Desulfitobacterium hafniense DCB-2: one gene and its partner. The protein of the gene in region 1 interacts with the protein of each later gene in a pairwise test. Links are inferred from orthologs where the notes say so. Each region holds a gene or a part of one and is shown on either strand. Other genes may lie near its edges. The genes, in order: rplA and thrS.

Region 1 (11,799 bases):
CGGCTGAAAGATCTGGGAATTGTTCTGGAAGATACTCCTCAAGGGGCGCGTTGGACCCTGAAATAGAAAGGAGGGAAGGGCATTCTGCCCGCTCCCATGCCAAGATCCTGGCAGGAAATGAATGCCCTTACCCTGGCCTATCTGGGAGATGTGGTCTATGAGCTTTGGGTCAGGACCCATCTTCTCAATAATGGCTATGAAAAGGTTAATGAACTTCACCGCCTGGCTACCCAATATGTCCGGGCGGGGACCCAAGCCAAGCTTCTTCACCATATTCTCCCTCATCTCGATGAACAGGAGCTCTCGGTGGTTCACCGGGGCAGAAATGCTAAAGGGGGCCACCCTAAAAGCACCGATGTCGTAACATACCGCTATGCCACCGGCTTTGAAGCGCTGGTAGGCTATTGGCAGCTAACCGGCAGGACAGAGCGTATGCTGTGGGCCTTTGAGCAGGTGGACCAATTTGTTGGGGAAGAGGATGAAGGAAAAGGCAAGGGAGAAACAGCCAAGGAAGAAGAATCCATCACTGATGCATTGAGCCCGGCGGAGCAGTCGGAGATAGACTGCTGAAGTCGGGGGAGGAATATAGGGGGAGAGAGAAGTGAATGTTGAACTGATTCAATACACACCGGATCCGGAAAAAGTCATTGCTGCCGCTGCTCGTTTGTGCTATTCGCCTGATCCGGTTCCGGAGCTCATGGAAAAGTTGGATGAGGAAAAGGTAGCCAATCTTGTCCAGAAGCTTCGCGCCATGGGTCATCTTTCGACCTTTGAACACATTAGCTTTCAATTCTCCATCGATGGGGTATCCCGTGCGTTATCCCATCAATTGGTTCGCCATCGGATCGCCAGCTATTCTCAACGATCACAGCGGTATGTAAAAGAAGAGGGGTTTGACTTCGTCACCCCCCCGACCATACGCCGTAATCCCCAAACCCAGGAACGCTTCGAGAATATTATGGCCACTCTGCAGGAGGAATACCAAGCTCTGTTGGCGATGGTTCCCGCAGAGGATGCCCGTTATATCCTTCCCAATGCCTGCACCACCTCGTTGATGGCTACCTTTAATGCCCGCTCTTTGCTGAATTTCTTCGAACATCGAACCTGCATGCGCGCCCAGTGGGAAATTCGCATCCTGGCCGAAAAAATGCTGGAGCTGGTCCGGGAAGTTGCCCCTAATGTTTTTGGTCAAGCCGGGCCTACCTGTGTCACTCAAGGGGTTTGTCACGAAGGGGCCATGAGCTGCGGACGGATCAAGGCACTGAAGAAGGAAGCGGAAAGGATGACCCTAATCTATGACCGATGAAATCGTCTATGGACGCAACGCTGTTTGGGAACTTCTCCAATCGGGCAAACCCGTCAATAAGCTCCTCCTGCAAGGGGAAGGCACGGCCGGCCGCTTCCAGGACATAGTCAGCCATGCCCGGGCTCAGAAGATTCCCTTTCAATTTGTGGATAAAGCAGCTCTGGATCGTTTAACTGAAAAAGCCAAGCATCAAGGAATCCTGGCCTACGTCGCCCCCCGGGAATATGCCGAAGTGGACGATATCCTCGCTCTGGCCGGAGAAAAAGGGGAAGATCCTTTTATCCTTGTTCTGGACGAAGTGGAAGATCCCCATAATCTGGGTGCCCTCATTCGGACCGCCGATGCTGCGGGAGTCCACGGGGTAATTATCCCCAAGCGGCGCAGTGTATCTCTGACCGCCACAGTAGCGAAGACCTCAGCCGGTGCCGTAGAGCATGTCCTGGTAGCCCGGGTAGGGAATCTGGTTCAGACCCTGAAGGACCTCCAAAAGGCAGGATGCTGGGTCTCAGGAGCTGAAGCGGAGGGAACGGAAGTCTACCGGTCCGACCTCACAGGGGCGCGGGTCATCGTCATCGGAAGCGAAGGGAAGGGATTGAGCCGGCTGGTCAAGGAGACCTGTGATGAGATCGTCAGTCTGCCTATGAAGGGACGGATCAATTCATTAAACGCCAGTGTGGCGGGTTCCATTCTTATGTACGAGGTTCTTCGTCAGCGGGGCAGCAGGAATTAGGTTATAAAGGATAACCCCATAATGGATTTGTATTGCAAAAATCTTGTAAATCAACCTAAACTATGGGATAATTGGAGCCAATCATGGAAAGGGCCGGGGCCAAAAGCCCAAACCCGGCTTGTAGAGTGCATGAGACGACATAACCTCTAAAACTTCGCCTTGACGCTTCCGTTTTTTTCAAGGTATAATGAGTATGTTCTTGAGGACAAGAGCGATAATCCATTACAACATCTTCATCACCATGATACGGGAGGGATCGCTTTGACACTTAACGCCCAACTTGAAGCGTTGGAAGAGTGCGACACGAATGAAGTCATAGTGGATGAAGAAGTGGTAGAGCTGGCCAAAAACGGTGATGCCGAAGCACAGGAATACTTAATTAATAAGTACAAGAACTTTGTCAGAGCAAAAGCAAGATCATACTTCCTGATCGGAGCAGATCGTGAAGATATTATCCAAGAGGGTATGATTGGACTCTACAAAGCGATTCGAGATTTCCGTGGTGATAAGCTCTCCTCGTTCCGAGCCTTTGCTGAGCTGTGTATTACAAGGCAGATTATTACCGCCATTAAGACGGCTACCCGGCAAAAGCATATTCCTTTGAATTCCTACGTGTCCTTAAATAAACCTATCTATGACGAAGATTCGGATAGAACCTTATTGGATGTGATTTCCGGCACCAGAATAACCGACCCGGAGGAATTGATCATCAGTCAGGAAGAGTTCGACGATATCGAAGAAAAGATGGGTGAGATCTTGAGTTCCTTGGAGTGGAAAGTCCTGATGGCTTACCTTGAAGGAAAATCCTATCAAGAGATTGCTGTAGACCTACATAGACATGTGAAATCCATTGATAATGCTCTCCAAAGAGTAAAAAGGAAGCTTGAGCGTTACTTAGAACGTCGTGATGGATAAGCTTGAAGTCAGGAGTCCGGATTTATGTGCATTTTGGAGAACAAGCTATGCTCTGCTATGAGAGGATCATGTGCCGGCTTGATGGAGTCGGTTTTTCATTTTCGAGTTCAACTCAATCACTTACTGTAGATTTCTTTTAGAAAAAGGGTGTATTTTTTTAGCTTTTGGTATATAATGAATGAGTGACTTGGGTAGGTGGCCGAGTGGTTAAAGGCGGCAGACTGTAAATCTGTTCCGAAAGGTACGGTGGTTCGAATCCATTCCTGCCCACCACTAAACATCGCGGGATGGAGCAGCGGTAGCTCGTCGGGCTCATAACCCGAAGGTCGTCGGTTCAAATCCGGCTCCCGCAACCAAAGACGAAAATCCGCATGGCTAAAGCTCTGCGGTTTTTTTATATTGAATTATATTGCATACTAAATTTTTCAAATTCTTGACATGCTAAATTACATATGATAATGTATTATGAGCATGGATTGAATGCGGATTTTTAGTTGTGCCCAGGGAGGTGTTCGTGAATGCGTGTTGGCATTACTTTAGCTTGTACCGAGTGCAAAAACCGGAATTATGCTTCCATAAAAAATAAGAAAAATAACCCGGATCGTTTGGAAGTTAAAAAGTATTGTAAGTTTTGCAAGTCCCACACAGCTCACAAAGAAACCAAGTAATTTATAGCTGGGCGTTGGGCGAATTGTCTTTATGTCTTGGCCCAAAAGTCTGTACGCCGGGCTGCGTTGTCAATGATGGTGGCTCAGAGTCTTGTAAGGATGTGATTGGATGGGCGCAGTTAAGAAGCAAACGAATGCTCCTGCAAAAGAAAAGTCCACAGAGTACTTTAAAGGAGTATGGAGTGAACTTAAAAAAGTACACTGGCCGGACCGCAAACAGCTTTTGACTTATACAGGAGTGGTTCTCGTCGCTGTGGCTATTGTAGCTGTTATGCTGTGGGTTGTAGACAGCGGATTAAGTATCTTAATGACCAAGATTCTCGGATAGGTACTCAAACAGGTTGCCCCTGAAAGTAAGGCAAGTTAGTTTGGGGCCTTGTATTGGAGGTTCCTGTTCGAAATATGACTAAGAACTGGTATGTTATTCACACTTATTCCGGCTATGAGAATAAGGTGAAGACCAATCTTGAAAAGCGCGTAGAATCCATGAACATGGAGGATAAAATCTTTCGTGTTCTTGTTCCCATGGAAGATGAGATTGAAATCAAAAATGGGAAGAAGAAGATCGCCAAGCGTAAAGTTTTCCCGGGCTATGTTCTGGTGGAAATGGATATGACGGACGATTCATGGTATGTGGTGCGCAATACTCCGGGTGTGACAGGCTTTGTCGGCACCGGGGCCAAGCCCATTCCCTTGCTGGATCATGAAGTACAAGCTATTCTAAAGCAAATGGGTGTGGAAGAAGTCCGTACACGTGTGGATTATACCGTGGGTCAAAACGTACGTGTAATATCAGGTCCTTTTAAGGATTTCATCGCTTCTGTTCGGGAAATCCTTGAAGATAAAGGGAAGCTGCGGGTATCTGTGTCCATGTTTGGACGGGAGACTCCGGTGGAACTTGATTTTGCTCAGGTCGAGAAAGTCGACTAGTGTCCTTCTCACTGGGCAGGAAATTACCCTATTAAGGAGGTGTAACTATGGCAAAGAAAGTCGTTGGTTTGGTTAAATTAGCGATCAACGCAGGTAAAGCAAATCCGGCACCTCCGGTTGGTCCAGCTCTTGGTCAGCACGGGGTCAACATTATGGCCTTCTGCAAAGAATACAACGAGCGTACAAAGGATCAAGCGGGATTAATTATTCCGGTTGAAATTACCGTTTATGAGGACCGTTCCTTTACCTTTATTACCAAAACTCCGCCAGCATCTATTTTGTTGAAGAAAGCTGCGAACATTAATTCAGGTTCTTCAGAGCCTAACCGTAAAAAGGTGGCTCAGGTGAGCAAAACTAAAGTTCGTGAGATCGCTGAAACCAAGATGAAAGACCTCAATGCAGCAAGCGTTGAAGCGGCTATGAGTATGGTTGAAGGTACTGCGCGCAGTATGGGAATCACCATCGTCGAAGGTTAATGATTTTTGTGGGAGGGCTCGTCCCGAAGAACCACTAGGAGGTTAAAGAATGGCCAAAGTAGGTAAAAACTATCAAGAAGCAGTTAAAGCTTTTGACCGTGCTGCTCTTCATGAGCCTATGGAAGCTTTAGCAGTCGTTAAGAAGATCGCTAAAGCAAAGTTTGACGAAACTGTTGAAGTAGCATTCAAGCTCGGTATCGATACCCGTCATGCGGACCAACAAATCCGTGGAGCCCTTGTGCTTCCTCACGGAACCGGTAAAACCCGCAGTGTGTTAGTCTTCGCTAAAGGCGATAAAGCTAAAGAAGCTGAGGCTGCCGGTGCAGATTTTGTTGGTGCTGAAGACATGATTGCGAAAATCGAGCAGGGTTGGTTTGGTTTCGATGTGGTTGTTGCTACACCGGATATGATGGGTATGGTCGGTAAACTGGGTCGTGTGCTCGGTCCTAAAGGACTTATGCCAAACCCCAAGACCGGTACCGTTACCTTTGATGTAGCCAAAGCTGTCAAAGAGATCAAAGCCGGTAAGATTGAATATCGTGCTGACAAAGCCGGTATCATTCATGCCCCTATCGGCAAAGTTTCCTTCAGCGAAGAACAACTCTATCAGAACTATAAGGTTCTGGTTGAGACCTTGGTTAAAGCGAAGCCGGCTGCCGCTAAGGGTCAGTATATCCGCAGCGTCACAGTGTCCTCTACTATGGGACCTGGAGTACGGATTAACCCGGTCAAAGCCAATTAATTGGATTCCAAAAAGTGTCTGGAATATTTCTTGACAGGTTTGCATAGATAAGCTATACTCTACTAGAATTGAATAGCCTTCCACTGTAGACAGCAGGTGCTCTTAGAGCTTAATATCCCTGCCGAGGTTGGAAAGATAGCCTTAAGTTATATTGGGCCTTCTTAACCTCTGCAGTCAAAGCGGGGGTTTTTCTATTAGTGTGGGTATTTCGGAAGGAGGTGGACTTAAGTGCCAAATATCGAAGAAAAAGCACAAGTGGTTGCGGAGATTAAGGAGCGGTTCCAAAACTCCACAGGGGTCGTACTGGCTGATTATCGCGGCCTGACCGTTGCTCAAGTAACTCAACTGCGTGCCCAACTGCGTCAAGCCGGTGTCGAATACCATGTATTGAAAAACACCATGGTTCGCCGGGCGGCTCATGAAGTCGGTATCGAAGGTTTGGATGGATATCTGGAAGGACCTACAGCCGTTGCTTTCAGTGCTGATCCAGTGGCTGGAGCTAAAGTATTAGCTGATTTTGCTAAGACCTCGAAGACCTTTGCTATCAAAGCAGGCGTGGTCGAAGGAAAAGTCGTTGACGAAGCGGGAGTTAAAGCCCTTGCGGAACTTCCTTCTCGCGAAGTTCTCCTTGCTCAAGTCCTGCGAGGAATGCAAGCACCCCTCGTCGGCATGGCCAATGTACTTCAAGGACCAATCCGCAAAATGGGTTATGCCTTGGAAGAAGTGCGTAAGCTTAAAGAAGCTCAGGCGTAAGCAGGATTTAAAACGCTGCGCTGAGGATGGGAACTACGATGTTCGGGTTATGATGGGGGGCCTGGCCCTCAAAGCATCGTAACTGAATTATAATGATTTCCGTAAATGGATTCCAAAACAAAAATTAATTTTAAGTGATATTAGGGAGGAAAATTTCAATGTCTAAAACTGCTGAAATTCTCGAAGCCGTAAAAGGCTTAACCGTTCTCGAGCTTGCTGAGCTCGTCAAAGCTTTCGAAGAAGAATTTGGTGTTAGTGCTGCTGCTCCTGTAGCTGTAGCTGCTGCTCCTGGCGCTGCTGCTGCTCCTGTTGCTGAAGAGCAAACCGAATTCGATGTTGTTCTTATGAATGCTGGTGCCGGAAAAATCAACGTCATCAAAGTTGTTCGCGAAATCACCGGTCTTGGCCTGAAAGAAGCTAAAGAACTGGTTGACGGCGCTCCAAAGCCTGTTAAAGAAAAAGTCAGCAAAGATGATGCCGAAGCTATCAAAGCTAAGCTCGTTGAAGCTGGTGCAACTGTCGAAGTTAAGTAAGTTTAGCCTATAATAGTGCTTAAAGAAGGCGCCCTTCTCCACCCATAAAGGTGAGAGGAGGGCGCCTTCTTTGGTTTAATCCATTCTCTTGAGAAGACTGTGATACAGAGTTTGTATGGATTTTCCAGGCTCAAGTCCCAATTCGGCCTGGAAAAGCTTTCGTACAGTATGATAGTGGGTAATAAAAGCGGTCCGGTCCTTTTGGGTAAAATAGCAGGTTAAGAGCATTTCATGTACAGTTTCATCTAAAGGGCAGCGTTCTAAAATACTGCGCAGAATCTTCTCTGCTCTGACCCAATCACCTTGAGTCATATAGAAGTTTACGACGGAAGACGCCAGCTTATAAAATTTCTGCCCATACTCGGCTTTTAGAGCCAAAGACCACAGATAGCCGTTTTCCTCCAAGTAATCTCCGGTATAGAGAGAAAGGGCATGTTCGCATCTCGCAATGGTGCTTTGATTTACAGGGACGGAGGAAGCGATATGGGCATCAAACTCGACCTTATCAATGGCTGCTTGGGGAAGGCTCAGCCAATAGCAGCCGTTGCTGAAACTTAAATCGAAAGGGATATTGGCCGCAGTCAACACTTTTTTTAGTTTATATACGGTAGTATGGAGCTGAATATCCACCTTTTCGCTATGGTATTCCGGCCAGAGAGCTTCGCAGATTCGCCACTTGGGAACTTCCTTTTCCAGATTCTGCACCAGATAGGCAAAAAGTTCTTCGGCCTTGGATGTCCGCCATTTAACTGGCTTTTTGCTGGCGGGGCCGTACACTGAAAATTTTCCGAAATAATGAATATTGGCTCCCAAAGGAGATTCCGGGGCAGAATCCTTGGCTAACCCTTTTCTTTTGATAAGGCGTCTGACGGCTCTCTCCACATCTTCCGGGAGGAGGGGCTTTAATAAATAGTCTAAAGCATTGACCCGGAAGGCATGCAGAGCATAGTGATCATAGGCGGTCACAAAGATGATTTCCACATCGCTGTCCATAGCCAGGATATGATTGGCCAGCTCCAGGCCACTTGTGTCAGGTATTTCAATATCCAGGAAAGCAACATCCGGTTTGGTTAGCCTTAGGCTGGATAAAGCGTCTGCCGCCCTGAGAAAAGTGCCGACAACCCTGATTTGACCGGTTTTTTCCAGAAGCATCTGCAGAATCTGGGTCGCCGGTTCTTCATTATCTACAATAATGGCTCTTAGCATCGATGCAGCTCCTTTCTATAAGACTTTAGTTATGAGTGGCGGTTTAGGATATTTGTCAATCAGGTTTTGGCCGGGATGCGGAAAGAAACGGTTGTCCCGTGGTCTTCCACGCTGAAGATAGTTAAAGTGGTCCCATAGAAGCGCAGCAACCTGCGGCTGATATTGGTCAAACCAACTCCCCGGGTTTCGGATTTTGCATGGATCAAATCCTTCAGGACGGAAGCGGGGATACCGACACCGTTATCTATGACTTCTACCTGAATGCAGTCTTCAGAGTGTGTCAGAGACAAAGAGACCTTTCCGCCCTGGCTTCTCTTCAGCAAGCCATGCCGGATTGAATTTTCAACGATGGGCTGGATCATGAGGGGAAGAATGGAGAAATTTAACACAGAGGGCTCAACGGCGTACTCCACTTCAAGCTGACTGCCGAACCTGGCTTCTTCAATAGCTACATAGGCTTTGACCAGTCTAAGTTCCTTTTCGACGGTAACCAGGGAAGCTGTGCTGGAGAAATCAAAGCTGCTCCTTAAAAAAACCCCCAATTCGGCAAGCAGCTCCCCTGCCTTGCCGGGATTGGTATAACAAAAAGAGTAGATGGTATTCAGAGCATTGAATAGAAAATGAGGTCTGATTTGGGCCTGCAGAAAAGCGGTTTCTTTTTTCAGCAGCAGATCCATAGAATTTTTCAACTGGACAAGGGTGCTGACGCGGCACTTAAGCTCCCTGACTTCAAAGGGTTTTTCGATAAAATCGTTGGCACCCGCTCGAAAACCCGCCTCCATATCCTCCGGTAAGGCCTTGGCAGTAAGGAGCAGGATCGGCAGTTCGAGGGGGGAATAGGTTTCCCTGATTTTTCGGCAAACTTCATAGCCGCTGATACCCGGCATCATAACATCAAGAATGCAGAGATCGTAGTGAAAGGCTCCTTTAAGGAGATGCAGCGCCGCTTCTCCGTTGATCGCCACGGTCACATTGTATTGATTGAGGGTCAGGATATTCATCAGGGCTTTTAGATTGGAGAACTCATCATCAACGACAAGAATAGAGAATTCTCCTCCCACATGAACTGTCTGGGGAAGAGCTTCAGTGGCTAAGGATTCAGACCCGTCGTATCCCACATAGTCCCCCGGCAATGATCTCTGGGGTTTATTGTCTTTGGCAAGAGGTATTGAGAAGGTGAAGGAGGTTCCCTGACCAGGCTCGGAACGGGCAACGATCTGTCCCCCATGCAGTTCAATCAGCTGTTGGGTTATGGTCAGCCCCAACCCTATTCCTCTTTGGTTGGCCGATTGTTCCCCCAGCTGTTCATAGGGGGCAAAAATGTCTTTGAGCTTGTCGGCGGGGATGCCGATGCCTGTATCGCTGACCTGGATCCATAGAAACCCTCCATCCTGCCGGCAGCTGAGAGAAATGCTCCCCAGCTCTGTGTATTTAAGGCTATTATCCAGCAAATTGGAGAAGATCTGCTTTAACCGGTTCTCATCCGCCCAAATCAAGTGCTGATTGGGCGGTATTTTATTTTCCAGGGTGATGGGTCTTCCTTTGATCAAATAACGGAAAATATCCACCGTCGATTCGGCAACCTGGTGCACGTCCAGACAAACAATATGCAATTGAATGTCCATGACCTTTAACTTAGAATAATCCAGAATATCATAAACCAGGGTGGAGAGCCGTTTGCCGATGCTGGTGATCAAGCGGATATCTTCGGCCTGGGCCCGGCTTAAGCTGCCTCCCGCGCCATCCAGAAGGGACTGGGAAATATTGATGATGCCATTTAAGGGCGTTTTCAGCTCATGGGAGGTCTTGGCCAGGAAATCATCTTTCAATTTATCTAAAACCACCAGCCGGTCACTGAGTTTTTCAATGGTTTTGAAGGAGTTCTCATATTTTTCGGACATGTACAAGGCTAAAGACAAAACAAAAATCGGCTGAAAAACGGGAAGGAACAGATTGGATTCCCAGAGCAGAATAAAATTAGCGAGGATGGTCAGCAAGTGAATCAGGGAGCTCACTACAGCGGAAAAAAGATAATAACGGCCCTCGCTGCCACCCTTGGTGTTCTTGGCGAGAAGGGCAATAAGTAAAAAAAGTACATAAATCTGACCGACCAAAGCAACCGTATAGATATATCCCCATAAGTAAAAATCGGTGAACCAGTCCAGCAAGATAAAAAATAGGGTTATACCATCGATAATCAGGTTAGCCCGGCGGGAAGAACCGCCTTCTTGAGCGTGATAGAGAAATTTGATCAGGGCATAAAGACATAAAGTATAGGAAATGATCAGAATTTTTAAGGAGGTATTATACGATAAAGCAGGGAGTGCATAATTTAGTAGTGCTTCCGAACGAACAGAAGCCTGGAGTGATGAAACCAAGCAATAAAGGGCAAAAAACAGGATCTCGGCGCTCTTTTTTCTTTGCAGGCCTAAACCGAAGAAGTAAAGGGCCAGAAAAGACATTCCGGATATGAGGGATATATCAAGGAAAGAGTCATACATCCGCAGGGCGGCAATGGATTTTTGATCGCCAAAGTGAATTTCATAAAGGATGCCGCTGTTGACATAAGAAAAGTCAGCCGCCTGAACAAGGATTTCTACCTCGCCGTCATCTGTTTGGAAGTAGCCGGTATCTGCATAATATTTATGGACGGTGGTTTCAGGTGAGTTTCCAGGGCTGCCGCATTCCAGAATAAGCTGATCATCGGCAAATATTCTGGCGGAGGCGGATATGCAGGTGATTTTAATCCCGAAGTTTCCTCCCTCGGCAGGAAGCAGGATTCTCAGACGATAGGTGGCGCTTCCCTGAGGGGGTAAATGCTCCCCTTCTATTTGATAAGAACCCCAACTGGCGGGAACATTTTGAATGGTTTTGCCTGAGGGTTCCTGGTTTTTAAAGTCTTCGGGAGTCAGAAGCTGCCCGAAATAAAACTCCCATTCACCGCTCAATTTTACAGTTTTGTCGCGCACTCCGTTATAATCCCTTAGATCCAGGGTGCCTTTTACGGCTTTGGGGATATCGGACAGGGAGAGGCGGAAGAGCGGTACAGCAAGACTGGCAGCCATGATCAGCAACATGATGACGAAAAAGGACTTTTGCATGTTGGTATTGTTCATAATAGAGAATCCTTCCGAGTTAGTAGCCTTTTCTCTTATTCTATATAAAGCGGGAAGATTTTTATAGTCATTTTTACGACAATTTTAAATGTTTTACTTTTAAGGAATTGTTCAGAAAATGTTCAGACTCCTTTGTTAAAATAATAATTAATTTTTAAATTATTTAAATTAAAATGATTAGTTCGCATCAAAGGAGAGGCGTTTATGAAAATCCACAGTTTGTCAGGGAAGATATCGGTGTTAATGGCGGGATGTGTGGCGGTTTTTACTATAGCGGTTTACTTTATCATTTCCTTAACAGTGGAAAGTGTTATTAACCAAAATATTGAGGATGAGGTAAGGGCCAAGGCCCTTGTTTTAAGCGAAGAACTCCAGAATAGGCAGCAAAGAGCTTTAAATGCCACGGAATTATTGACAGGATCCC
Region 2 (11,995 bases), 240 kb from region 1 along the record:
GCACTCAGGAGCTTAGCCGTGAGCAGGTGACCGAAGAATATGCCTTTGATATCCGCCAAACCAATTACTATACTGATGCAGCCAGATATTTGGGCTTAGTTGAAAAACGCTATGAAGAGGGGCGCAAGCCGGTTTATTCATTAAGCTCCCGGGGCAAGCGCATCATGCAGCTGAGTTATCAGCAAAGGCAGCTGGCCTTTTGCGAGGCTATACTGCAGCATCGCGTCTTCAGGGAAACCTTTAAGCTTTATATGGAAAATGGTTCTCTGCCGGACCAAAACACGATAGTGAGCATCATGCAGCAATCCGACCTTTATCAGATCGGGAGTATGAGCACGTTTGTAAGAAGGTCAACGACTGTCAGCGGCTGGCTTAACTGGATACTGGGGTTGATCGGGGAAGAGCATTAACTCAAGCCGGGTGATACTTGACAAGTAAGCATCCGGTTTTGGTTTACCGCTGGGAATGTCTAATGAGAAACCTGCACATTCTATAGGCTGTAACCTTATGAAGTATCTTAGCATGGCATGAAACTATTTTTCTTTTTTATCGACTTTTTAAGTTAAATTTTGTATTATTATATCTTGTATAACCTAAAGGGGGTGGTATCATGCCTTCACTACGACAAAGCAAGGCTCCTGTCTATGAGGCGCTGCTCAAATATAAATCCATGCGTGTGGTGCCTTTTGATGTGCCCGGGCATAAACAGGGGAGAGGAAACCCTGAATTGACGGAGTTTCTGGGTGAGAAATGTCTGTCCGTAGATGTCAACTCCATGAAACCATTGGATAACCTTGGCCACCCCGTTTCGGTGATCAAGGAAGGGGAAGAATTGGCTGCCGAAGCTTTTGGAGCTCATCATGCTTTTTTTATGGTGAATGGAACCACCTCAGCGGTACAAGCTATGGTCATGAGCGCTTGCAAGCTGGGTGAGAAAATCATCATGCCCCGCAACGTTCATCGCAGTGCCATTAACGCTCTCATCATCAGCGGGGCTATTCCGGTGTATGTCAATCCTGGTGTCAATAAGGAACTGGGTATCCCCTTAGGAATGTCTGTGGCTGATGTCAGAAAAGCCATCAAGGAAAATCCGGACGCTAAAGCTATTCTGGTTAATAATCCAACCTATTATGGGATTTGTTCCGATTTGAAGACCATCACTGAGCTGGCCCATGAACACAGTATGCTGGTCTTAGTGGATGAGGCCCATGGCACCCATTTTTATTTTGGCGAAAATATGCCCATCAGTGCTATGGCAGCGGGAGCGGATATGGCGGCGGTCAGCATGCATAAAACGGGGGGCAGTCTTACCCAAAGCTCTTTCCTGTTGATCGGCAAACGCTTGAATGTGGGACGGGTTCGGCATATGATTAATCTAACCCAGACCACCAGCGCTTCCTATCTGCTGTTATCCTCCCTGGACATTTCGCGGCGCAACTTAGCCTTAAACGGCCAGCGTATCTTTGACAAGGCACTCTATCTGGCTAATTATGGCCGTGATGAAGTCAATAAGCTGGGGGGCTATTATGCGTTTGGCAAAGAGCTGAACAATGGGGATTCGGTCTACGATTTTGACTGCACCAAGCTCTCCATTCACACCCGGGATATCGGGCTGGCCGGCATCGAGGTCTATGACATCCTGCGGGATGACTATGGGATTCAGATCGAATTCGGCGATATCGGCAACATTCTGGCTATTATATCCGTGGGGGATCGGGCTCTTGCTTTGGAGCGTCTGGTCTCGGCTTTGGCGGAGATTAAACGGCGCTATCAGCGGGATAAAACGGGCATGTTTGATCATGAGTATATTAACCCTGTGGTGGTCATGGGACCCCAGCAGGCTTTTTATGCCCAGCAGCGCTCCCTGCCCATCCAGGAAAGCAAAGGTAAGGTCAGCGGGGAATTCGTCATGGCTTATCCTCCGGGTATACCGATCTTGGCTCCAGGGGAAAAAATCACGGAGGATATTATTGACTATATCGCTTATTCTAAGGCTAAAGGCTGTTTCCTGACCGGAACAGAGGATATGGACATTGAAAATATCAAAGTCGTGGAGGAATAGCTATGGAATTATGGTATACAGAAGAGCATACGGAAAACGTTCGCTTTTCGATTAAGGTGGATCGGCAGCTTTATTCAGGACAGAGTGAGTTTCAAAGGATCGATGTCTTTGAATCCAAAGAGTTTGGCACCTTTTTTACCCTGGATGGCTTGATGATGGTGACCCAAAAGGATGAATTTATTTATCACGATATGATTGTTCATGTTCCCATGGCGACCAACCCCCAAATTAAAGATGTTTTGGTCATCGGGGCCGGGGATGGGGGAACCGTCCGCGAACTGACCCGCTATGACTCTATCGTCAACATTGACATGGTGGAAATTGATAAACTGGTGGTGGATGTCTGTAAAGAGTATCTGCCCCAGACGGCTTGCAAGCTGGAGGATCCGCGGGTTCGTTTGTTCTTTGAGGATGGCTTGAGATTTATCCGGACTAAAGAAAACAGCTATGATCTGATTATTGTAGACTCGACGGATCCCTTTGGTCCGGGGGAAGGTCTGTTTACAAAAGAGTTTTATGGCAACTGCTATAAAGCCCTCAAGGATGATGGCATCCTGGTGAATCAGCATGAGAGCCCTTATTATGAAACCTATGCCCAGAACATGGGCCGGGCTCACCAAAGGATCAAAGAATTTTTCCCCGTCTGCCGGGTCTATCAAGCTCATATTCCCACCTATCCTTCCGGACACTGGCTTTTCGGCTTTGCTTCGAAAAAGTATGACCCCTTGATCGATATAGACGAGCAGGCCTGGAACGACTTAGGGATTAAAACTCAATACTATAACACGGAGATCCATAAAGGCTGCTTTGCTCTCCCCAATTATGTCAAAGAACAGCTGGCCGATGCGGTGGAATAAATCTCCGGTGAGGACTTAAGACAAGGGTGTGAGCTGATTGCTGACCCTTGTCTTTTTATATTATCTGACTTCCATAAAGCTCTGCCTCATTGTTAAAGGTGGAAATGAGTTTGTGTAAGGGCAGATGATGCCGATGTTTAGCTTAGGGTACTGGCCGGGGCGGAGTTAGTGTTGTAAAATAGGACTGGGGATATTAAACCCGGCACTTGAAAACGGAGATTCAAAAGAGGTGATTGTTATGTTAAAGTGGAAAGACGAATACTCCATCGGAGTAGAAGAAATCGATGAACAGCATAAGCATCTGTTCGAAATCGGCAATGAGATCTATGATTTGTTGGAAAACTACTTGCTGCCGGATAAGTACGATAAGATCATTCAAATCATCGCCGAGCTTAAGGAATATACTGTTCACCACTTCCAAACAGAAGAAGAGCTGATGCTTAAAATCAAGTACCCAGGCTACTTCAAACAAAAAGTAGCCCATGACGATTTCATCAAAGAAGTGGAGTCCGTTGACTTCTCTGCTATTGATCAGGATCAGGATGGACATACCCGCAAGCTTTTGGAGTTCATCTTTGGGTGGGTCTTGGACCATATTCTCAAGAGCGATCTTGGCATTAAGAGTTTTATGCAGATAACACGCTAGTCAAAGGAAAAATAGGGAGTGTCGCCAAACGGCTTTTTGAAAGAGCTGAGTCGGCGGCACTCCCTTTGTATGTCCGTCTATAGTTTGCTGCTGTGCAGAAATAGGCGGCACTATCCTGGTTTGGGGAATAAGGGAGAGTCAACCTGGCAATAGTAGGGAATATATGATTTTGCGAAATAGCTTGAGTAATTTCGAGGTAAACCGCAATATGAGCAAACCTTGCTCATATACTCTACTATGGAGGGGATGCCAGGGTGGAACAACACTCCGTTCAGGTTGGAACTCAATATTATCGAGAGAGCATTTATGAGCGCCTTAGGCAGCTCCAAGAGCAAGAAAAGCTTCCTGTGGTGCTTCACGAATATCAACAAGGCAAGCACTGGTTGATAGATTGTGAGTTCCAGCTTGAAGCGATCGAAGAGGATCGGGAGACCACAAAAAAGATTCACAGCTATTATTTGGCGAATGCTATTGCGGAAACGATTTTGCAGCATTGGGAGAAGGATCATATCCGCTGGCTGCTCAAAAGCAAGTATAAACTGAAACGGGAGGAAGTCGTTCAAGTTTTTGAGAAGTCTCTCCAATACCTTAATCAAGAATCCCGGCAATGGAAAAATTACCGTATTCATCGTAAAGCGTCCTTGGTCAACCAAATCGTCAAGTGTATAGAAGCTCAGCCGTTCTTTGATATGGAAGGCTTCTTGCGATTCCGTGCCAAAGACTATAAAGAGGAGATCTATAGAGCCGTCAATTATGTGGTGAATGAACATGTGATTGAAGCAGAATATGAGGAGTTTATCAATCTGCTCAAGCGCTTTGTGGATTCGCAAAAACCCCGCATTCATACCTTGCATGTCGGAATAACCAAACACGGCAAGTTCAACCTCTATAATGAAGAAGGCAAAAAAATCACCAAAAAATATATGGATGAGTTATCCTTCATGGATACCTCTCAGGAACTCACCTATGAGGATCTTCTCGTCAGCGCCCTGATTGCCGTAGCTCCACGAAAAATTGTGCTGCATATTCGTTATGAAGGCTACCAGGATACTCTGCAGACCATTTGCAAGGTTTTTGAAGGCCGTGTCAGCTATTGTACTGAAAGCTGTCCCATCTGTGAGAAGATTTGACAAAGTGAGAAGAATTGACAAAGGCTAAAAGGGTGGATATAATAAAATGAAAACGATGATGGGGAAAGTAATTTGTTTTGGTTTGTGTTAGAGAGGAGATGCCACCGGCTGCAAGCATCTCTCACAGAGAAGCAGAGGAAGACCACCCCGGAGTGCTGAGTTGAAGAGAAGTAAGCTCAGACGTCGGCCCGCGTTAAGGGAGCAAAGTGAAAGCATCCGAGGGTGCTTTAACTTGGGTGGAACCACGGGAATAAAGTTCTCGTCCCATATTGGGATGAGGGCTTTTTTAGTTTTTTCAAAGTTTAAAGATTAAAACCAAAGAATAAGGAGTTGACTATGATGGTAAAGATTACTTTAAAAGACGGCTCCATTCGGGAGATCGAATCGGGTAAGAGTCTCATGGAATTAGCGGCCTCTATCTCCAGGGGTCTGGCTAAAGCTGCTCTGGCCGGGAAAGTGAATGGAGAGGTTAAGGACCTGTCCTATGCTTTAACTCAGGATGCTGAGGTGGAGATTATCACGGCGGATTCTGAGGAAGGCCTGAAGATTTTAAGGCATTCCACTTCTCACCTGATGGCGGAAGCGGTGCGGAACCTCTTCCCGGGGACCATCTTAGGGATTGGCCCCGCCATTGACAATGGCTTCTATTATGATTTTGATTCCGAGCATGTCTTTACACCGGAGGATCTGGAGAAGATCGAAGCTGAGATGCGTCGATTGGTCAAAGAAAATAAACGCTACGAACGAAAAGAGATCTCCCGCAGCGACGCTTTGCAGTATTTCTCTGCAGAGGGAGAAAAGTATAAGGTAGAGCTGATCGAGGACTTGCCTGAAGATGAAGTGATTTCCATGTACACTCAAGGTGGCTTCACCGATCTCTGTGCCGGTCCCCATATTCCTTCCACAGGGGTAGTTAAAGCGTTTAAACTCATGAACCTGGCCGGGGCTTACTGGCGGGGCAGTGAAAAGAATAAGATGCTCCAACGGATCTACGGAACTGTTTGGGCCAAAAAAGAAGATCTGGATGACTACCTCTTTAAGCTGGAAGAAGCCAAGCGCCGTGATCACCGTAAACTGGGTGTGGAGCTGGATCTGTTCAGCCTCCACGATGAAGGGCCTGGCTTTCCCTTCTTCCATCCCAAAGGCATGGTGCTGCGCAACCAACTGGAAGACTTCTGGCGCCAGGAGCATCGCAAGAGAGGCTATCACGAAATCAAGACCCCCATCATCCTCAGCCGCAACCTGTGGGAAAACTCCGGTCACTGGGATCATTATAAAGACAATATGTACACTACCAAGATTGATGATGAGGACTTCGCCGTCAAGCCCATGAACTGCCCAGGGGGCATGATTATGTATAAGCAGAAGCTGAGAAGCTATCGGGATCTTCCTTTGAGAATGGGAGAACTGGGCTTGGTTCATCGCCATGAGTTATCCGGTGCTTTAAACGGACTCTTGCGGGTGCGCAACTTCACTCAGGATGACGCCCATATCTTTATGCTTCCCTCCCAAATCAAAGCTGAAATCAGCGGCGTCATCGACCTGGTGGACCGTTTCTATAAGGTCTTTGGCTTTGAGTATCATGTGGAGCTTTCCACTCGTCCTGAAAACTCCATGGGGGCCGATGAGACGTGGGAGATGGCTACCAATGCCCTGCAGGAAGCCCTGGAAGCCAAGGGAGTCAACTATAAGATCAACCCAGGAGACGGTGCTTTCTACGGACCGAAAATCGACTTCCATCTCCGGGACTGCTTAGGCAGAACCTGGCAGTGCGGTACCATACAACTGGATTTTCAAATGCCTGAGAAGTTTGACCTCACCTATATCGGTGAAGATGGTCAAAAGCATCGCCCGGTTATGATTCACCGGGTGGTGTACGGCAGCATTGAGCGCTTCATTGCTCTGCTCACAGAGCATTATGCCGGTGCCTTCCCCACCTGGCTGGCTCCTGTTCAGGTCCGGGTGCTGCCCATCAGCGAACGCCACGAGGACTATGCTCAGGACATCGTCCGCCGCTTAAACGACTTGGACATCCGGGCTGAAGTGGATGAACGCCGCGAGAAGATCAGCTATAAGATCCGGGAAGCCCAGACTCACAAAATTCCCTTCGCTCTCGTGGTCGGTGACCAGGAAGCGGAAACAGATACTGTCGCTGTACGGCGCTATGGTCAGGCTAACGCCGGTGAAAAACTTTCTGTAGCAGAATTCATTGCTCTCATCCAGGAAGAAATCTGCAGCAAGAAGCAATTAGTATAAGATAAGACTCAGGCAAAAGGATTCAGACTTATGTGGTTTGAATCCTTTTGTTTTGTCAATGGCCATAATTGATAGCCTGTCTTTTAGTTTTATTGGATAGGTATTGGAAAAGAATCCATGAGGTGTTAGATTAATAGAGTGACGGCCATGCTGCGGAGCGGCATCAGCAAAGAATGAAAAGGCATACTCAGATTGGGTAGCTATCTTACATCCACGTCCTTTAGACCCGAAAGCTGCCCAAGGATTTTGTTTTACAAAAGAGAGCGAATTTAAGCGAGCGGAAACAAAACTTCGGGAAAAGCACGCAGCGGAGGGCTTGAGCGTTAGTTTTGTCCGCGCAGCTTATGGAGCGACCGCTGTAAATCAAAATCCTGGAGAATCTGCTTTTGGCCCGTGCTCAAACGAATACAAACTGAGGTAAAGATAATGTGGATTGTGTACGCCTTTGGCTCTGCATTCTTCGCAGGGATTACTGCCATCCTGGCAAAATGCGGAATTAAAAAGACCGATTCGAATATGGCCACAGCCATCCGGACAATCGTTGTGCTGGCATTCTCCTGGCTGATGGTATTGATGGTTGAGTCACATACCACGATCGGCGATATCTCAGGGAAAACGCTGTTATTTTTGATTTTGTCCGGCCTGGCTACCGGCGCCTCATGGCTGTGTTACTTCAAGGCTCTGCAGATGGGAGATATCAACAAGGTTGTTCCCATCGACAAATCCAGCACGGTTCTGACCATCATTCTGGCCTTCATCTTACTGAATGAAGGGATAAGCATCGGCAAAGGGGTAGGGGTTGTCGGCATTGGGATAGGCACATACTTAATGATCCAGAAAAAAGCAACAGAAGCGGCTCAGCCCAAAGCCAATCAGGCCTGGCTTATTTATGCTCTCTTATCGGCAGTCTTTGCCAGTCTCACAGCTATTCTCGGAAAAATCGGCATCGAGGGAGTGGAGGCAAACCTCGGGACCGCCATTCGCACGGGAGTCGTGCTGGTTATGGCTTGGCTCGTGGTTTTTGTGACAAGAAAAAAAGGTATCTCCCGGGAGATACCACTGAAAGAACTCGGATTTATTATATTATCAGGTCTGGCCACCGGCGGCTCGTGGCTGTGTTATTATAAGGCCCTTCAGGATGGGCCGGCCAGCGTAGTTGTGCCAATCGACAAACTCAGTATTCTCGTAACCATTGCCTTTTCCTATGTTGTGTTCCATGAGAAATTAGCAAAGAAAGCCGCCCTTGGGCTGGTGTTGATTGTTAGTGGAACCTTGGCGATGTTGATCTAAAGCTGTTGATTAAGAAAGAGAAGTCATCCGGAAGCCCTATTGAACTATCAGATCAGGGACCTTCTGAGCTCTTCAGCCGATTTGCTGGAAAGATAGGCTGGAGCAATATCCACTACTGTTTTGGCACCGGATACCCCTTCGCGATTTAAGCGGTAGGCTGCTCTGGCAAAGGCAACGAGAACATTGGCGGTGAAATCAGGGTTGGAATCCAAAGCCAGGCGATATTCAATGACATGATGATGCTTTTCATCAAGACCTGTCCGGCCATGATGAATCACTAAGCCGCCGTGAGGAAGACCAGGGTGATCCTTGATCAGTTCTTCTTCTGTAATGAAGTGTACCTCTGTGTCATAATCCGCAAAATAATTGGGCATGGTCTTGATCTCTTGCTTAATCCGTTCTTTATCGGCTCCTTCTTCAAGGACGACAAAGCACTCCCGCCAATGTTTTTCCCTTGTTGAAAGTTCCGGCATTTCTCCTCTTCTTACAGCGTTAATAGCCTGATCTTTGGGAATGGTATACTGTTTAGCATCCTTTACCCCTTTAATTCTTCTGAGCGCATCGGAATGCCCCTGGCTGATTCCTTTGCCCCAGAAGGTGTATGTATCTCCGGCCGGCAAGATGGCTTCCGCATAGAGACGATTGATGGAGAACATTCCCGGATCCCAGCCGCTGGCAATAATGCAGACTTTTTGGGACTCTAAAGCATTTTTATCCATGGCGGCAAAATATTCCGGAATCCTGGCATGGGTGTCATAGCCGTCAACGGTATTGAACAGACTTGCAAATTCAGGACCCTGGACCGGCATGTCCGACATGCTTCCGCCGCAAAGCACCATCACATCAATCTGCTCTGTCATCTGCTTGGACTCATCCATGGTGAAGACGTTAACCCCTGGGGTAACGGTTTTGATGGATGAAGGATCCCGTCTCGTAAATACTCCCACAAGTTCCATATCCTCATTTTGCCGAATTCCCAGCTCCACGCTTTTGCCAAGATTTCCGTAACCAACGATGCCAATTCTGATCTTATTCATATACGATTCCCCCTTGCATCTATTCTAACCCGTAGTATTCCAGACGTACAAATAATTTTATATGTATTTGAGTTAATTTCATAATGTTAGTCCGAAAATAAAACAGACTAACAGAATTTCGGAATTTCCGTTTTTTAAAAAACTAAGCGGCCATACTCGTTGACTTATTTAGGCGATCGACAGCTAATTTGCATAGGGTATAGGCCAAGATTGAAAACTGAAAATCTACTTGGGCACGTTTTCCACGATGACGGATATTGTTGAGCTGGAAATACTCCTTGAGATACGCATTGACTCGCTCTACAGCAGTTCGTTGTTTGTAAAGTTCAAAGTAACGGTCACTTCCCCTAGCTGGTACAGTGTATTTTCTAGGATCTGATGAAACCTTCATCTTAAACACCCTTTGACAGGTATTGCTTTCCCTAAGTGAACACTCCTTGCATTCCTTGGGTTGAGTATATTTTACAGTGTCATAGCATGGATCATAGCTGTCGTAGCGGTATGAATAACCCTTCTGGCATATTGGACGAAAATATTTATCTTTGCCCTCTGGAAGTTGCTCATTTCGTCGATTGTAATCAATCAGCGCTTGTGCTCCTATACTTCTAGCTTGCTCGTAAATTGGAGCATAGTCATATCCTGCATCCGCAAGGATATGGGAGGGGTTCAAATAAGGGTGCTTTTCACTCAGAGCTTTAATTAGAGGAATGGCCATTTTTCCGTCATTTATATTCCCCGAAGAGAGTAAGGAGCTTAAAACGTATTGGCCCTTACAATCGACAAGGAGGTGCCCTTTGAAGCCATACCAGAACACGTTTTTACCTTCTGAATTCTTCTTAATACCCCATTGAGGATCAAGTGGGATGTGTTGTACTAATTCTGTAAAGCTGTAGGGAAGTTGATCTTCAATCTTCTTTTCAAATATGGGGCGATTCTTTTCTAGCTCCTCCTGTTCTTTGAGCCAAGCCTCGCGTTCTGCTTTGGGCTTTCGACCACGCTTTTTGGGAGCTTGCTCAACCACTGTTTTTTCCTTCTTTTTTTCAGGCTTGCGATCTCTGGCTTCGATATGGGTAGCATCGATTGCAACAGCACATTTCGGACCGATAAACCCTTCTTTGAATGCCTGAAGCACCAAATCATCCTGAGAATTTGCCAAGGCAGAGGAATCTTGGATTTTCTTAATCATCCGGCAATAGGATGCTTCACTAGGAACAGAGTCAGCAAGAGTGAATCCACAGTCGAATCGAAACTCTAAGCTGTTCTTTAACCGCTTACGCAAATCCTTAATTGTAGGGATTCTTTCAATTACTCGAATGATTAATGAGTAGATCATAGCAGAATAGTTTAGTTGAGTTGGGGCTCCAAAGATAGCCTTTTTAGAAACTGCATTGAGTAAAGGAATAATGTCCAAAGACCCAAGAATTAGAGAATATGAATCTCTTGGAGAAGTTTCTAAAATTTCCTCCAAGGAAAATAGACGTTCTTGGCGAATATTAAACATCAGGGAGTACTCCTTTCCCACCTCTCGGTGTTTGTGTTTTGGACGACTACAATTTCGAGATGTTGGGGAGGTACTCCTTTTTTAGTTGTCAAAAAAAGTAGAAATATCAATGGGTTCAAGTTATGAAACTAATTCATTTGCCAAAAGATTAAATTATCTCGATAGCATTTAAAATCCTGTCCACATAAGGGCAGGATTCTTCTTATGGCATTGGCAGAATAATCGACAAACTATTTGTGAAAAGTATATCTTTCACATATTGACGGGTGGAAAATAATTCTTTATACTATAGATAAGCTCAACTGGTACGGATGTCCGAACCAGAGGAAGAAACACTGATTTACTACTAAACTTATAGGAGGGAAAATTAGATGCCGAAAATCACAATGACACCCAGTGAAGCGATTTGTGAAACCCTTGTAGCAGAAGGCATAGATCACGTTACTGGTATCGTCGGATCAGCGTTCATGGATTTACTTGATTTATTTCCAACTGCCGGAATTCGCTTCATCCCTGTTCGCCATGAGCAATCAGCAGGACATATGGAAGATGCCTTTTGCCGTGTGACAGGCAGAGCCGGCGTAATTATCGGGCAAAACGGACCTGGTATTACCAATATGGTAACCTCTGTAGCGGCAGCCAATTCAGCACATACCCCTATGGTCGTCATTTGTCCGTCGGCCGGTACGCCTACAGTGGGCTGGGACGGTTTTCAGGAAGCAGATACGGTAAAGATTTTTGAAGCAATAACCAAAGAAACCATTCGGGTTCCACACCCGTCACGTGCAGCCGATTGCTTGCGCACGGCATTCCGCATTGCCTATGCAGAGCGGGGACCTGTTCTTTATGATATTCCCCGTGATTATTTCTATGGAGAAATTAGTGAACAAATTCTTGAACCCCATCAATATCGGGTGGATCAACGGGGATGCGGGGATTTAGCTTCTCTTGATAAAGCAGCAGAGCTTTTGATTTCCGCTCAAAGACCTGTGATTATTTCCGGTCGTGGAGTTGTAGACACTCAGTCCAAGGATATTGTGGCCAAGATTGCAGAAATATTAACCGCACCAGTAGCCTGCACCTATCTGCATAATGATGCTTTCCCATACGATCATCCTTTGTGGGTAGGACCGATTGGTTATATGGGTTCAAAGGCGGCCATGAATCTGGTGGCGGAAGCCGATGTGATTCTGGCCATAGGAACGCGACTTTCCGT

The links.
Region 2: the proteins of rplA (region 1) and thrS interact in binary tests that used the Escherichia coli proteins (3 or more experiments, as listed by UniProt). The link is inferred for Desulfitobacterium hafniense DCB-2 from one-to-one orthologs.

What each region holds. Positions count from the first base shown.
Region 1 is NC_011830.1:441,833-453,631, forward strand. The notes cover bases 4,128-6,920. They hold rplA (50S ribosomal protein L1), read left to right. Parts: upstream 4,128-5,074; coding sequence 5,075-5,767; downstream 5,768-6,920. Other genes in these bases: nusG (transcription termination/antitermination protein NusG), read left to right, coding at 4,128-4,549; rplK (50S ribosomal protein L11), read left to right, coding at 4,597-5,025; rplJ (50S ribosomal protein L10), read left to right, coding at 5,996-6,520; rplL (50S ribosomal protein L7/L12), read left to right, coding at 6,679-6,920. Outside these bases: cysS (cysteine--tRNA ligase), read left to right, coding at 1-66; DHAF_RS02075 (Mini-ribonuclease 3), read left to right, coding at 97-570; thyX (FAD-dependent thymidylate synthase), read left to right, coding at 602-1,306; 23S rRNA (guanosine(2251)-2'-O)-methyltransferase RlmB, read left to right, coding at 1,296-2,036; RNA polymerase sporulation sigma factor SigH, read left to right, coding at 2,298-2,951; rpmG (50S ribosomal protein L33), read left to right, coding at 3,470-3,619; preprotein translocase subunit SecE, read left to right, coding at 3,729-3,947; more of nusG, read left to right, coding at 4,022-4,127; more of rplL, read left to right, coding at 6,921-7,053; DHAF_RS02140 (response regulator), read right to left, coding at 7,129-8,259; DHAF_RS02145 (ATP-binding protein), read right to left, coding at 8,319-11,375; DHAF_RS02150 (methyl-accepting chemotaxis protein), read left to right, coding at 11,580-11,799. UniProt on the Escherichia coli protein: One of the primary rRNA binding proteins, it binds very close to the 3'-end of the 23S rRNA. Forms part of the L1 stalk. It is often not seen in high-resolution crystal structures, but can be seen in cryo_EM and 3D reconstruction models.
Region 2 is NC_011830.1:199,071-211,065, forward strand. What follows is about bases 4,504-7,492. They hold thrS (threonine--tRNA ligase), read left to right. Parts: upstream 4,504-5,034; coding sequence 5,035-6,951; downstream 6,952-7,492. Other genes in these bases: ytxC (putative sporulation protein YtxC), read left to right, coding at 4,504-4,695; DHAF_RS01005 (EamA family transporter), read left to right, coding at 7,378-7,492. Also shown: DHAF_RS00975 (type II restriction enzyme), read left to right, coding at 1-410; DHAF_RS00980 (aminotransferase class I/II-fold pyridoxal phosphate-dependent enzyme), read left to right, coding at 611-2,062; speE (polyamine aminopropyltransferase), read left to right, coding at 2,065-2,919; DHAF_RS00990 (bacteriohemerythrin), read left to right, coding at 3,158-3,565; more of ytxC, read left to right, coding at 3,820-4,503; more of DHAF_RS01005, read left to right, coding at 7,493-8,241; DHAF_RS01010 (diaminopimelate dehydrogenase), read right to left, coding at 8,289-9,278; DHAF_RS01015 (IS1182-like element ISDha11 family transposase), read right to left, coding at 9,421-10,779; xsc (sulfoacetaldehyde acetyltransferase), read left to right, coding at 11,151-11,995. UniProt on the Escherichia coli protein: Catalyzes the attachment of threonine to tRNA(Thr) in a two-step reaction: L-threonine is first activated by ATP to form Thr-AMP and then transferred to the acceptor end of tRNA(Thr). The rate-limiting step is amino acid activation in the presence of tRNA.